Regions from separate parts of the Vibrio sp. 970 genome, predicted to be linked through region 1. Evidence: riboswitches for the same ligand, from Rfam matches in the RefSeq annotation. Region 1 holds a riboswitch; the other holds the start of a gene.

Region 1 (7,089 bases):
GCTGGTCAGCATCTAATTCACTTAGAATCTGTAGAAAATCTTCCCACACAATGATTTGGCGGATCTCCCCTTTATCGGAGCCGTAAATATTTTTTGCAAATTTGTGGGCGATATCGTCGAAATTGCGGTCTTCTGTCACTTCTGCTGAGTTATCATAACGGATTGTGCCGCTATTCTGGCACAAGGAAAGCAGGAATAAAGAGGGATACCCTCATTTTTATTATCAATTGATGTTTTTTCGGACTATTTATGTATGTTTGAGCTGAAAAAAGTAGTGTCAGCCATGCTTATGCCCCTTCCGGCATTGCTGCTGATAGGCTTGTTGGGTCTTGCTCTCATTAGTTTTACTACAAAACGTAAAACTGGCTGCTTCGTTGTTCTATTCTCTTTTGTTGGCATTTTTCTTGTTGCCTTCCAACCTGTTTCAACCAAGCTTCTTATGCCGTTAGAGCGAGAGCATAAAGCCTTTTTGCCAGTTTCTGGCACCATCGACTACGTGATGGTTTTAGGGAATGGTCATGTTATCGATGACGAAATTCCACCCACCTCGCAGTTAAGCCGTGCAGCATTAATGCGCTTAACTGAGGGCATTCGTATTTTAAGAATGTATCCAGGCGCGAAATTAATCTTATCCGGCTATGCTGGCGGATCTGAAATTAGCCACGCGCGAATGATGGCGAACGTTGCCCTTGCGTTGGGCGTCGCGAAATCCGATATCATTTTATTAGAAGATGCGAAAGATACGTGGGAAGAGGCGCGTCAAGCGGCTGCATTCGTTCAACAAAAGGAGATTGTGTTAGTCACTTCTGCGAGTCACATGAACCGTGCATTGTATGAGTTCAACGCAGCAGGCATTAAACCAATCCCAGCCCCGACCAACTTCTTAGCTATTAGCGAGATAAGTCAACCTTGGGATAAATACTCACCTAAAGCGCGTTACTTAGAACAAACAGAGCTTTATTGGCATGAGTACTTGGGCAGTATTTGGCAAAGGTTGCGTGATACTGTCGGCCAAACACCAATGGTTGAAGCAAACTAGTATTATCTTGAAGCCACAAAAAAGGAGAGCCGAAGCTCTCCTTTTCTTTTTACGATTGAGTTATGTTCAAACTAGTCACCAGCAAACATATAGCCTTCGCCGTGCACCGTTACAAAAATCTGTGGGTTCTTAGGATCGAACTCCATTTTTGCGCGCATACGTCGAATAAGAACATCAATGGTGCGGTCATTCGGCGCATCCACTCGATGGCTGATCATGTTCAAAATACGCTCACGACTTAACACCTGGTTAGGGTAAGACGATAATGCCACCAAAAGTTCATACTCTGCTTTAGTTAGTTTTACTGGCTCACCGTTGCGGCTAAGTGCGCGACGTTGAATGTCGAATGTCCACTCCCCAAAGCGCACAATGTGCTCTTCACTGGTTTCATTCGCTTTCGAACTGCCACTGCGCGCTGCTGAAATACGCCACAGCAAGTTTTTAACGCGAACTAACAGCTCTCTCAGTTCAAAAGGTTTTGTCACATAATCGTCAGCACCCATTTCTAGGCCTACGATTTTATCAATGCTATCCGTGCGTCCTGTTACTAATATGATACCAATATCCGATTGGCTACGTAACTCACGAGTAAGCATCAGGCCGTCTTCACCAGGCAGGTTAATATCCAGCATGATCAGGTCTACATCGCCCGCTTGCAAAACTTCACGCATTTCTGCGCCACTCTCTGCTTCGCTGACTTGGTAGCCCTCATTTTGGAAATATCCCGCAAGCTTACTACGAGTTACAACATCATCTTCTACGACTAATACGTGATAGCTCATTTACACCACTTTTCTGTCTTCTTATTATCCAAGACGTATTCTATTCATAACTAGTAACATTTCTAGTCATAGATACATTAAAACGCAAGATTTAGCGTTTTTATTGATTCAAAACAAGCTTGCCCATTGCTATTAATAAACGGTCATTTTTGACCATAAAACATAACAATTATAGTTACTGCTATTCATTTTAATTGATTACACTTAGGGGATATCCCTAATTGACTTTGTGATGCATGACTTGAAGCATCATTCAGGAGCCCAAAATGCAAGAAGTGAAAGCTTTTAATGAGAAACGCGCTGAAATTTACTGGTGGTTTTCGAGCTTGTTCGCAAAAGAACTAACAGAGAAAGAATTGGAAGCCTATCACAGTGTTGAAATTCGCAGTTTTCTCGCAGGTTTAGGTGAAAATGAGTCGCTAAAACCAGCCGTTGATAGCCTAGTTGATGCATTGAATCGGTTACAAGATCGTGAAGATGCACAACTAGAGCTTGCAGCTGACTTTTGTGAACTGTTTTTGAAGACAGAAAAATACGGCGCTCTTCCTTACGCATCCATGTACATTGGTGAATCAGGTTTACTGAATGACAAGCCAGCTGAGGAAATGGAAAAGTTGATGGCTGAATTTGGCGTTCAAGTAGACGAAAACCTAAAGGAACCTGCGGATCACTTAGCCGTTGAGCTCGACTTTCTCGGGAACATGATTATCCGCTCAAACGAGCTTGAACAAGAAAAACACATGGAAGAAGCCTTCGTTAAACAAAACGACTTTATCCAGCAACAATTGATGTCTTGGTTACCTCAGTTTTCAGACAAATGTAAACAATTCGACGAATTTGGATTTTACTCGAGTGTCGCGAAACTATTAGTTGCATTTTGTAAACTAGACAGCGCCTACCTTCTTGGTGAATAATTGCCGCCTATTTTTAGGGAGCCTGCCTATCGGGCTTCCTGTATGCCTGAAAGTGACCAATTGTAAGTAACTTGGGTATAATATTCGTTTGCCTTAACTTAGCGCAAAGACGCTTGGTTATTTAGCAGTCAAAATGTGACTTCAAATACACAAATCTCTTGCTGAAAACATTGCTAGTCAGTCCACATAGGGCTAAAATGTGAGCGCAAACGATTAAATATGATTTATATGTAAACCGCTGAAATATAGCGGTTTTTGTGTTTTCTTAACAGGTTGATGGCAATTTCTCATCAGATAGAAAAAAGATAAAATTCATCGACCGATGCTGCTACGTACCCTTTTGTCGCACTTGGATCAACCGCTGCCGAGACACTTAGCGCCAATTTTATATTGCTAGGTGTGAAACCATTAGAGCATCAGGTACATCCAATACGACATATTTCAGTAGCTCGATACAGGACACCATTTATGGCCACGATAAAAGACGTTGCTCGCTTAGCCGGCGTTTCCACTACGACAGTTTCGCACGTTATCAATAAAACGCGTTTCGTTGCAGAAGCAACGCAAGAAAAAGTAATGAAAGCCGTTGACGAGCTGAATTACGCGCCAAGTGCCGTTGCACGCAGCCTAAAATGCAACTCAACTCGTACGATTGGCATGTTAGTAACTCAATCAACTAACCTATTTTTCTCAGAAGTGATTGATGGCGTTGAGAGCTACTGTTACCGCCAAGGCTATACTCTGATTTTATGTAACACAGGCGGGATTTACGAAAAACAACGCGATTACATTCGTATGCTGGCTGAAAAGCGCGTTGATGGCATCCTAGTGATGTGTTCTGACTTAACCGAAGAACTAAAAGAGATGCTTGACCGTCATGCGGACATTCCTAAAGTGGTCATGGATTGGGGCCCAGAGAGCTCACAAGCAGACAAGATCATGGATAACTCAGAAGAAGGTGGCTACATTGCAACCAAACATCTGATTGACAATGGTCATACGGATATCGCTTGTCTAAGCGGTCATTTTGAAAAGCTTGCTTGCCAAGAGCGCATTGCAGGTTTCCGTCGCGCAATGAGCGAAGCGAACCTAGCTGTAAATGAAGACTGGATCCTTGAAGGTAACTTTGAATGTGATACGGCCGTATTAGTTGCAGATAAAATTACCGCAATGGACAAGCGCCCGACGGCGGTATTCTGTTTTAACGACACAATGGCTCTAGGCCTAATGAGCCGCTTGCAACAAAACGGGATCAAAATTCCTGAAGATATTTCAGTGATCGGCTACGACAACATCGAGCTTGCGGAATACTTCTCTCCACCGCTAACGACTATCCACCAACCTAAACGTCGTGTTGGTAAAAATGCATTCGAAATTCTACTTGAGCGTATCAAAGATAAAGAACACGAAAAACGAATTTTCGAAATGCAACCTGAGCTTGTAATTCGAAATACTGTGAAAAAAATGAACTAAATTTCACTGTATTTAACCGTGTTAAATAAGCGCTCTACAGGGGCGCTTATTTTTTTGGAAAAATTAAGCATTCTCTAATACTTCACACCACTCTAATAACAATTGACTAACGTTAACTCCCTGTTTTATATAAATGTAATATATATTAAGAACTCCTTTTCAAAGGCCAATTTGCACCTTTCCATATGCAAAATAGAGCATTCAATCTATCATTTTTATTGAACCGAAATCACACTTTTAACGCTAAACCGTGATGTTAATTCAATATAAGAAGTATGCTCATTGTGTCACGCACAGGGCAAACCATTCGAAAGAGTGGGACGCAAAGCCTCCGGCCTGAACCATATTACGATATGGAAGGTAGCGGGGTTACCGATGGCAAGTGTGTAAGCAATGACTTTACTCTGTAATGACATTGTTTTTACGCATGTTTGCTACTCTCTCGGACCTGACTTTTGGTGGCGTAATATTAATTACACCGAGATAACAAAACATGGATAAACCGATACTCAAAGACTCTATGAAGCTATTTGAGGCACTTGGTAATATCAAGTCGCGCTCAATGTTTGGTGGCTTCGGACTATTCGCTGATGAAACAATGTTTGCACTAGTGGTAAACAATCAGCTTCATATCAGAGCAGACCAAAAAACTTCATCTGACTTCGAGAAACAAGGGCTAAAGCCTTACGTTTATAAAAAACGTGGCTTTCCAGTCGTTACAAAGTACTACGCTATTTCCAGCGATTTATGGGAATCAAGCGAACGCTTAATCGAAGTAGCGAATCAATCATTGAAAAAGGCAAAGCTTGAGAAAGAACAGCAAGCAAGTACAAAGCCTAACCGTTTGAAAGATTTGCCTAACTTACGACTGGCTACCGAGCGCATGCTAAAAAAAGCCGGCATCGAATCCGTAGAGAAGCTTGAAGAGGAAGGTGCGCTTAACGCCTATAAAGCGATAAGAGATACGCACTCTGCAACCGTCAACATTGAGTTGCTATGGGCACTAGAAGGTGCTATCAACGGCACTCATTGGAGTGTGGTACCTCAAGCTCGCCGAGATGAGTTGATGAACGGCCTCCAATAAAAGTCGGCCTAAAAACTATCTTGTAAAACCGCAGTCTAATCTGCGGTTTTTTTGTGAAATTTTTTCGGTTTTCCTACTGTCTTATTACATATATCCCAAATTGGAATCAAAATTATGAATAAGAAACTGATATTAGGTCTCATCCTACTAGCGGCTATCGTCTTTTTAGGTATTAACTTTGGCCAGTATTTAACCTTAGAGAATGCAAAAGCCCAACAAGAAGCACTAACTACATACATCGATCAGAATTTTGTATTCTCGGCTGCGATTTACTTTTTTACCTACATTGCAATTACCGCTTTTTCTATCCCAGGAGCGGCAGTAGTCACCTTACTTGGTGCAGCCTTATTTGGTTTTTGGACAAGCTTGCTACTGGTTTCTTTCGCTAGCACTATGGGGGCAACACTGGCCTTCTTGAGCAGCCGATACTTATTGCGTGACTGGGTACAAAACAAATTCGGAAATAAACTCAACGCAATTAATCAAGGTGTCGAAAAAGACGGAGCTTTTTATCTATTTTCCTTGCGTCTAATCCCTGTATTCCCTTTCTTTCTAATCAACTTACTGATGGGCTTAACACCGATGTCTGTAGGTCGATTTTATCTCACTAGCCAAATAGGTATGCTGCCAGGCACAGCCGTATATCTGAATGCAGGTACTCAATTAGCAACAATTGAAAGCCTATCGGGCATTGTTTCACCCGCAGTATTAGCGTCTTTTGCGCTATTGGGACTATTTCCAATCATCACTAAATGGGTTATGAATAAAGTAAGGCCGACACCAAGTCAGCAAAACTCGTAATTGGTGAAGTGGGTATTTTGATGAAAATATTTATCGCTAAAAACCCAGCAGAAGCACACATTGTATGTGAGCTGCTTAAAGTGGAACAAATTTACTGTGAAGTTCGCGGAGAAGGTATTTTCGGCTTAAAAGGAGAACTGCCGTTTGGTGATGATACCGATCCTTATGTGTGGCTTTTTGACACGGCACAAAAGATGAAAGCTGAAGAAATAGTAAAAGCATATCGAAAACAATCCGATAGGCATGAGTATCAAGATTGGCAATGCCCAAAATGTCATGAAATAAACGAAGGGCAATTTGGTGCATGTTGGCAATGTGGATATCAACTAGGAGAGCTATAGCGGCTCTCCTATTCAGTGGATGCACTCAGTTTTAAGCACATACAGCTTGCTGTTTAATAAACTCGATGGAGTGTTGATTGAAGTCTTCTGGACGCTCTACATTGCATACATGACCACAATTCGGGATTTCTCGTAGAATGCTGAGCTTATGTGCTGCAACCATTTCTTTGACAGGTTTAATAAACATGTAATCCCTGTCGCCCATTAAGTAAAGAGTCGGAATGGGTAACTCTCGATCTTTAAAATATTTCATTAACGGATTTACATCAGCGGCAAGAATAAACCAACGTTTAAATTCTTTTTGGCAAAGCTTCTTGGCTTCGCGAATAAAAAGGTGGCGAGATTCTCGTTGGCTTCTTTGAGGCATAACAATATAAGCGAACAGTTTGTAGAGCCACATGTACGGTAGGATATGCTTACAAAAATTACCTAATTTCACCAATATCTGAGAACGAGTGTTAAGCCTTGTGACAGCACCACCGAGCACCATCGAACGTACGCGCTCTGATGACAATTCAGCAAGGTTTCGAACAATAATAGTACCAAGCGACATACCGACAAAATGAGCGGATTGGATCTTTAAATGGTCCAATACTTTCAAAATATCTTGGGTAACTTCCGTAAAGGTATAACGGCTAGCAATGAGCTCTTTAAG
Region 2 (7,089 bases), on a different contig from region 1:
CCATGCTCTTACTTTGTCGCAACTCTATTGAGCATAGCTCACTCAACCAGTTGCACCAGTCGCTAATCGTTTCATTTTCTTGAACTTACATTGATTTGACCAAGGTATAGAACTGAAGAGGCAATTGGGAAATAGCGTTGGTTCTTCGCGCCATTCGCAGTAAAGTAGCGCTACCCCTCAATAAGGAAATAAAGATAACAATGAACGCTCAATCATTTATCGACGCAGGATTGCATTACACTCCCCACAGTTTTACCGTTCCTCTGGATTACCAAAACGCGAGCAAAGGCACCATTGAAGTCTTCGCCCGTGCGGTTTGCCTAGTTGGCGAGGAAGAATCGACCAAACCTTGGTTGGTTTACTTTCAGGGCGGACCTGGCTTTCCCTCTCCGCGTCAAAACGGCAATAACGGCTGGGTAAAACGCGCGCTGCAAGAGTACCGAGTTTTGCTTCTCGACCAGCGCGGTACGGGCAACAGCAGCGTAATTAATCACCAGACGCTTGCTCACCTCACGCCAGAGCAACAAGCAGACTACTTGAGCCACTTCCGAGCGGATAACATCGTGCGCGACGCGGAATACATTCGTGAGCAATTTGGCGTCGAAAAATGGGCGATCTTAGGTCAAAGCTTTGGTGGGTTTTGCTCCCTCACCTATTTGTCTTTGTTCCCAGACAGCTTGCTACAAAGCTACATCACAGGTGGCGTGCCATCAGTCTCACGTCATGCCGACGATGTGTATGAAGCCACTTTCAAACGCACCATGGAGAAAAACCAAGCGTTCTTCCAACAATTTCCCAATGCGCAACAACTTTGCCAAAACATTGCGAATCACTTGCTGGAAAATGAAGAGTACCTACCAAATGGTCAACGCTTCACAGTGGAGCAATTTCAACAAATCGGCATCAACTTTGGTGTGAGTGATACTTTCTTACCAACTTACTATTGGCTAGAAAGCGCGTTGATTGAAGTGAACGGCAAACCACAACTTCGTTATGAGTTCTTAAACGATATGTTGGCGCAGCAAAACTTCCAAACCAACCCGATCTACGCCATTTTGCATGAATCGATTTACTGCCAAAGCTTCGCGTCGAATTGGAGTGCGCACCGCGTTCGCCAAACCCGATCAGAGTTTAATTATGAATCTGGCAAGCCATTTTACTTTACGGGGGAAATGGTCTTCCCATGGATGTTCGACCAATACGTTAACCTCAAACCACTAAAAGACGCCGCAGAAATATTGGCAGCGAAAAAAGATTGGACTGCGCTGTACGATCAAACACAACTGGCTCAGAACAAAGTGCCTGTCAGTTGCGCCGTTTACGCCGATGATATGTTTGTTGAAATGGATATCAGCCGAGAGACGCTCGCGTTAATACCAAACTCAAAAGCGTGGATCACCAATGAGTACGAGCACAACGGCTTACGTGCCGACGGTGAACGTATTCTCGACAGGCTCATCGCCATGGGCAAACAGACCGCAGCTACGTTGAAATAAGCACGGCAGACGTTAGAAAAACGCCTTTTCAGTATGTGGTGAAAAGGCGTTTTATAGCGGTTTATGAACAATGGCGATCAGTCATTCACTCTTTGTCCCTAAACCTTTATCCCTCACCACCTCATGTATAAAACTGCGACATGTCCTTTCCTTGTCAATGACTCCGATGATTATTTGGTGCTTCTTGCGCCTAACTTTTTTGAAGGGCCTAAAACAGAATAACAGCATAAATTTAAACCAAAAGTATCGGCCCCAACCTACCTAACTCACTATAATTAATGCTTATAATTTGAACACATAGCGGCTTCACCTGCGGACATGCTCTCCCTATCAAAGACCGCCAGGCCCCGCCTACTCATAATATCCGTATAATTTGTCCGTATTTCCGACTAGTTTAGTCAGGTATACTTCGTGCCGCTAAAATTTTAAGGTCGTTGACCACCTGTATTTTTAAAGGAAACCTCATGAGTCAGTATGTAGTTTGTGCGCTGTACAAGTTTGTTGAGCTGAATAACTATCAAGAGCTACGCGAGCCATTACTTGCGTTGATGGAAAAACACCATATTCGCGGAACATTACTACTGGCAAGTGAAGGTATCAACGGCACAGTTGCATCTGATCGTGCAGGTATTGATACGCTACTGGAGTGGCTAAACAACGAACCTCGTTTGACTGGCACCGTATACAAAGAGTCGTATTCTGAGACCCAGCCATTCAATCGCACCAAAGTGAAATTGAAAAAAGAGATCGTAACATTAGGTGTTGAAGGTATAGACCCTCGCCACGTAGTGGGTACTTACGTGAAACCTCAAGAGTGGAACGATCTTATTGCTGATCCTGAAGTGTTTGTTGTCGATACACGTAATGATTACGAAATCGAGATCGGGACATTCAAAGGCGCTGTAAACCCAAATACTGAAACCTTTCGTGAATTCCCAGACTATGTAAAAGAAAACATGGACCCGGCAAAACACAAGAAAGTTGCGATGTTCTGTACCGGTGGTATCCGCTGCGAAAAATCAACGGCTTACATGAAAGAACAGGGCTTTGATGAGGTCTACCATCTAGAGGGCGGCATTCTTAAATATCTTGAAGAAGTTCCTCAAGAAGAGAGCATGTGGGAAGGCGATTGTTACGTATTTGACGGTCGTGTTGCAGTGAACCACCAGCTAGAAAAAGCAGATTACGATTTATGTAACGCTTGTCGTCTACCGATCACTGAAGAAGACAAACAGTCAGAATTGTTCGAGCAAGGCGTGAGCTGTCCAAAATGTCACGGCACACACTCAGAAGAACAAATTGCTCGATTCCGCGAGCGTGAAAAACAAGTTGTTCTTGCAGAGCAGCGAGGCGAGCAGCATGTTGGTGGTGAAAGTGCCAAGCAAAGAGAAGCCCGACGTGCCGCTAAGTACGCGCAAAAAGAAGCGCAGCGTAAACAAGACTAAGCCCAACTCTCCTTATATTTAGCGAGCTGCCGTAAGGTGGCTCGCTTTTACTACGCACCAATACTCTTTCAATACAATTTTGTATCCCTCACCAATACCTCTAGTTGATAGTCTCTTTTGCCTTCGGGTAGCCCCACCATTTCATCATAAGCACTTTGATGTACTAAAACCTGCTTATTTGCTTTGATATTCCTGCACTTCTTTTGCATCTCGATCAGGGAGTGAGCCCTCAAAAAGATACCGTTGTCATCAGTGATAAATTGCGCTTCTCCATCAATCACGACAGATGCCTGGTACAATGCGAGATCAAGCGAATGAATGACCAATTTGTCTACATAGAAGTATTTTTGTAACTTACTCAATGGTATTGCCATGTGTCACCTCCCTAAAAGTTACCTCTACGTTTTGTAGAATAAAACCGATCATTGGATGAGATTTCTTCGGTTTACTTGCGTACAACATCGGAAACTAAAGAGGATTCCGATGCAAACAATCAATGTCGTGTGGTTAAAACGAGATTTAAGGCTGACTGACCATCAACCACTAACTCAAGCATTATCAACAAAGCACCCAACTGTGCTTTTATATATTGTTGAACCATTGCTATTGAACAACCCACACTATTCTGAGCGCCACTGGCGATTTGTTTGGCAATCACTGCAAGACATGGATGAGACGCTCAAAGCATATGGGCATCGAATCACGGTGCTGTTTGACGATGCCTTAGCATGTTTTCAATCAATTCAAGCGCAATATCAAATCAACGCTGTTTTTTCTCACCAAGAAATAGGACTCAACTGCACCTTTGAACGCGACAAACAAGTTGCCGCTTGGCTGTATGAGCAGAACATCGACTGGTTTGAGTTCGAACACGGTGCTGTTATCAGAGGTGCAAAAAACCGGCAAGGTTGGGACAAACATTGGGACTCTGTCATGAGAGCCTCAATAAGCCCTATTGAGCTCCAAACCGACTTATTGCATTCATTGGATGCAGAAGCTCTCGGCTGTTCGTTTTCGCCACCATCATCCTGGCGATCAAAATGCAAAGGAATGCAAACGGGAGGAAGCCGGCTCGCTTGGAAAACACTAGAGGACTTTTTCCATCGTCGAGGTCGTGATTACTATCGAAGCATTTCTAGTCCCACAGCCTCACGCACAGCCTGTACTCGACTTTCTCCATATCTCGCTTGGGGTAACATATCCTTGCGTGAAGTTTATCAATACCTTTTGAAACACTGGCAAGTCGCTGGGTTTCGTCGCAGCTTAATTGCATTGTCTTCACGGCTTCATTGGCACTGTCACTTCATCCAAAAATTCGAATCGGAATACGACATGGAGTTTTACTGCGTTAATCGGGCTTACGAACCATTGATTAAACAAAGTAGTACTTTCGATGAAGAAAAGTTAGCAGCATGGAAATCTGGGCATACCGGCGTACCTTTGATTGATGCCTGCATGCGCTGTTTGCACCACACTGGTTACATTAACTTTCGCATGCGTGCCATGCTGGTTAGCTTTCTTACTCACCACATGAACATGAATTGGCGAGTAGGTGTAACGCATTTAGCGCAACTGTTTCTCGACTTTGAGCCCGGAATTCATTACCCACAATTCCAAATGCAAGCAGGAGTAACCGGGACTAACACAATCCGTATTTATAATCCGATCAAGCAAGCCCAAGAACATGATCCTGACGGCACGTTCATCTACAAGTGGGTACCTGAATTGCAAATGGTTCCTCCCCCTCTTTTATTCGAGCCTTGGACAATGACCCAGATGGAAGCTGTCATGTATCAGTTGCAGCCAGATAGCCGTTACCTTGCACCTATTATCACACCAGACAACGCAGCTAAGGCAGCAAGAGAGCGCTTATGGACGTGGCGGAAACGAGCCGATGTGAAACAAGAAGGCAGACGAATTCTTGCGCGACATGTTAGACCCTCAAAAGAAAGTAGGACGCGATGATCATCTCTCAATCACAATGCGTACAAATGCAAACACACTCCAGGGAACCCGTTGTACCCTCAACTAGTAAGGAACACATTATGTTCAAACGTATCTTAGTTATCGCGGCGACACTGATGGCGACATTATCTTTTATGCTTCCCGTCAAGGCTCATGAGCATGGCATGATGAAAGCCGATATTGTCGACGTTGCCGCTGAAAACGGCTCTTTCAATACGCTTGTTGCTGCGGTGAAAGCAGCGGGCTTGGTTGACACTCTCAAAGGAGAAGGCCCATTTACTGTTTTTGCACCAACGGATGACGCTTTTGCAAAACTGCCAGACGGCACAGTCGACATGCTCTTAATGCCGGAAAACAAAGACAAGTTAGTATCTGTTTTGACTTATCACGTCGTCCCAGGGAAAGTGATGGCTGCCGATGTTGTTAAGCTAGACAAAGCGACTACGGTTCAGGGGCAAGATGTGATGATTAAAACCATGGGCGATAAAGTCATGGTTAACGATGCAAATGTCATTGCAACCGATGTGAAAGCTAAAAACGGTGTCATTCACGTGATTGATACTGTCATCATGCCGAAATAACACCATTCAGAGGGCGGTACAATCCGCCCTTTAGACAGAACTTCTTCCACCCTTAGCACGATTCCTCTCCACTTATCCCCAACAAACCCCCACTCATTCACCATGACTATAAAAAGGATGAAAACAAAATTAAAATCAATACCTTGTAAGACGACACTGCACAATATTGACGAGGTTAAGATATCGTTACCTTTCAATTTGAGAACAGGATTCCATGTCAGTGACGTTTACTTTTCCACATGTAAATTCTTAAGCTAAATTTTGGCTGCTCAATCACATTTCGGCAAACCATTCGAAAGGGTGGGACGCAAAGCTTCCGGTCTGTCAGCATTTAAAAATCTAAAAGAATGCTCATGATAGCGGGGTTACCATGACGCAGTGTTACAGAAGTCCAATTTCTGTAGCGTTGCTTTATGCTCAGCATGCGCCGGGGTGTGACATTAGTTTGTCAGCCATAACAGAGGACATGTGATGAAATCATTTCCAACCAAATCCGTACTCGCGTTAGCACTTGCAAGCATTAGCTCAGGTGCTGCGGCTCACGGTTATGTATCAGAAACCAATGGTGGTGTCGCTGCAAGTCGCTCGGCACTATGTAAGTATCCAACGCCAGATACTAACGAAAAAAATAATAACTGCGGTGCGATTCAATATGAACCGCAAAGCGTTGAAGGCCCTGATGGCTTTCCCGAAACAGGGCCTCGCGATGGTAAAATAGCGAGTGCCGAAACCGCTTTAGCAGCTGCCCTTGATGAGCAAACTGCCGACCGTTGGGTAAAACGCCCTATTCAAGCAGGTACACAAACTTTTGAATGGACATTTACCGCTAACCACGTGACGCGCGACTGGAAATATTACATCACCAAGCCTGATTGGAACCCAAACGCTTCACTATCACGAGACTCTTTTGATCTAACTCCTTTCTGTGTCGTCGACGGCAATATGGTTCAACCCCCGAAACAGGTAAGCCATCAATGTAATGTGCCTACTCGCGAGGGATACCATGTCATCCTGGCAGTATGGGATGTTGGCGACACTGCAGCCTCATTTTATAACGTGATCGATGTGAAATTTGATGGTGACAGTCCCGTTATTCCAGATTGGAAGCAAGGCGGTCAAATTATTCCTACAATGGATTTAAATATTGGGGATTCGGTTTATACACGCGTATTTGATCAAGCAGGTGAAAACGTGGCGTATAGAACTGAACTAGAAATTACCGATGCAGCAATGGGCCAAGCGAAAAACTGGTCTTACGCACTCGCGACTAAGCTAAACCAAGAACAAGCAAAACTGCAAGCCGGGCAGTATGCAGAGGATAAATTCACTCCTGTTTATGGTACTAATCCGGTGTATCTGCAAGCAAATAGCGGCCTTGAGCGAGTAGAGATCGGCTATAACATTGAAACTCCTGTTCCAGAATACTCACTCACAGTAGATGGCTTAGCAGACGAATATATCATTGAGTCAACACCGACAACGTTGGATCTGACACTAACTGCTGAAGGCGATTTAAATGCAGAACTCACCGTTTACAATCACCATCGCGAGCCACTTGCAAGTTGGGCAAACGAAATGAAAGACGGCTCGGTAGAGGCGATA

The links. A riboswitch is a leader RNA that binds a small molecule or an ion and turns the genes downstream of it on or off. The one in region 1 is predicted to bind cyclic di-GMP.
Region 2: another riboswitch for cyclic di-GMP. It lies ahead of gbpA (N-acetylglucosamine-binding protein GbpA); the one in region 1 lies ahead of R7Q11_RS07455 (TfoX/Sxy family DNA transformation protein).

What each region holds. Positions count from the first base shown of each region.
Region 1 is NZ_JAWOTW010000004.1:93,217-100,305, reverse strand. Features, by position in the region: gene cmoM (tRNA uridine 5-oxyacetic acid(34) methyltransferase CmoM) at 1-139, opposite strand, end outside; gene elyC (envelope biogenesis factor ElyC) at 254-1,039, shown strand; gene torR (two-component system response regulator TorR) at 1,111-1,821, opposite strand; gene torD (molecular chaperone TorD) at 2,088-2,735, shown strand; gene purR (HTH-type transcriptional repressor PurR) at 3,204-4,208, shown strand; cyclic di-GMP riboswitch class I at 4,496-4,585, shown strand; gene R7Q11_RS07455 (TfoX/Sxy family DNA transformation protein) at 4,702-5,292, shown strand; gene R7Q11_RS07450 (TVP38/TMEM64 family protein) at 5,407-6,093, shown strand; gene R7Q11_RS07445 (DUF2007 domain-containing protein) at 6,114-6,434, shown strand; gene R7Q11_RS07440 (alpha/beta fold hydrolase) at 6,466-7,089, opposite strand, start outside.
Region 2 is NZ_JAWOTW010000002.1:286,282-293,370, reverse strand. Features, by position in the region: gene R7Q11_RS03820 (alpha/beta fold hydrolase) at 201-1,496, shown strand; gene R7Q11_RS03815 (rhodanese-related sulfurtransferase) at 1,961-2,941, shown strand; gene R7Q11_RS03810 (DUF6482 family protein) at 3,010-3,315, opposite strand; gene R7Q11_RS03805 (cryptochrome/deoxyribodipyrimidine photo-lyase family protein) at 3,425-4,906, shown strand; gene R7Q11_RS03800 (fasciclin domain-containing protein) at 4,987-5,487, shown strand; cyclic di-GMP riboswitch class I at 5,760-5,860, shown strand; gene gbpA (N-acetylglucosamine-binding protein GbpA) at 5,959-7,089, shown strand, end outside.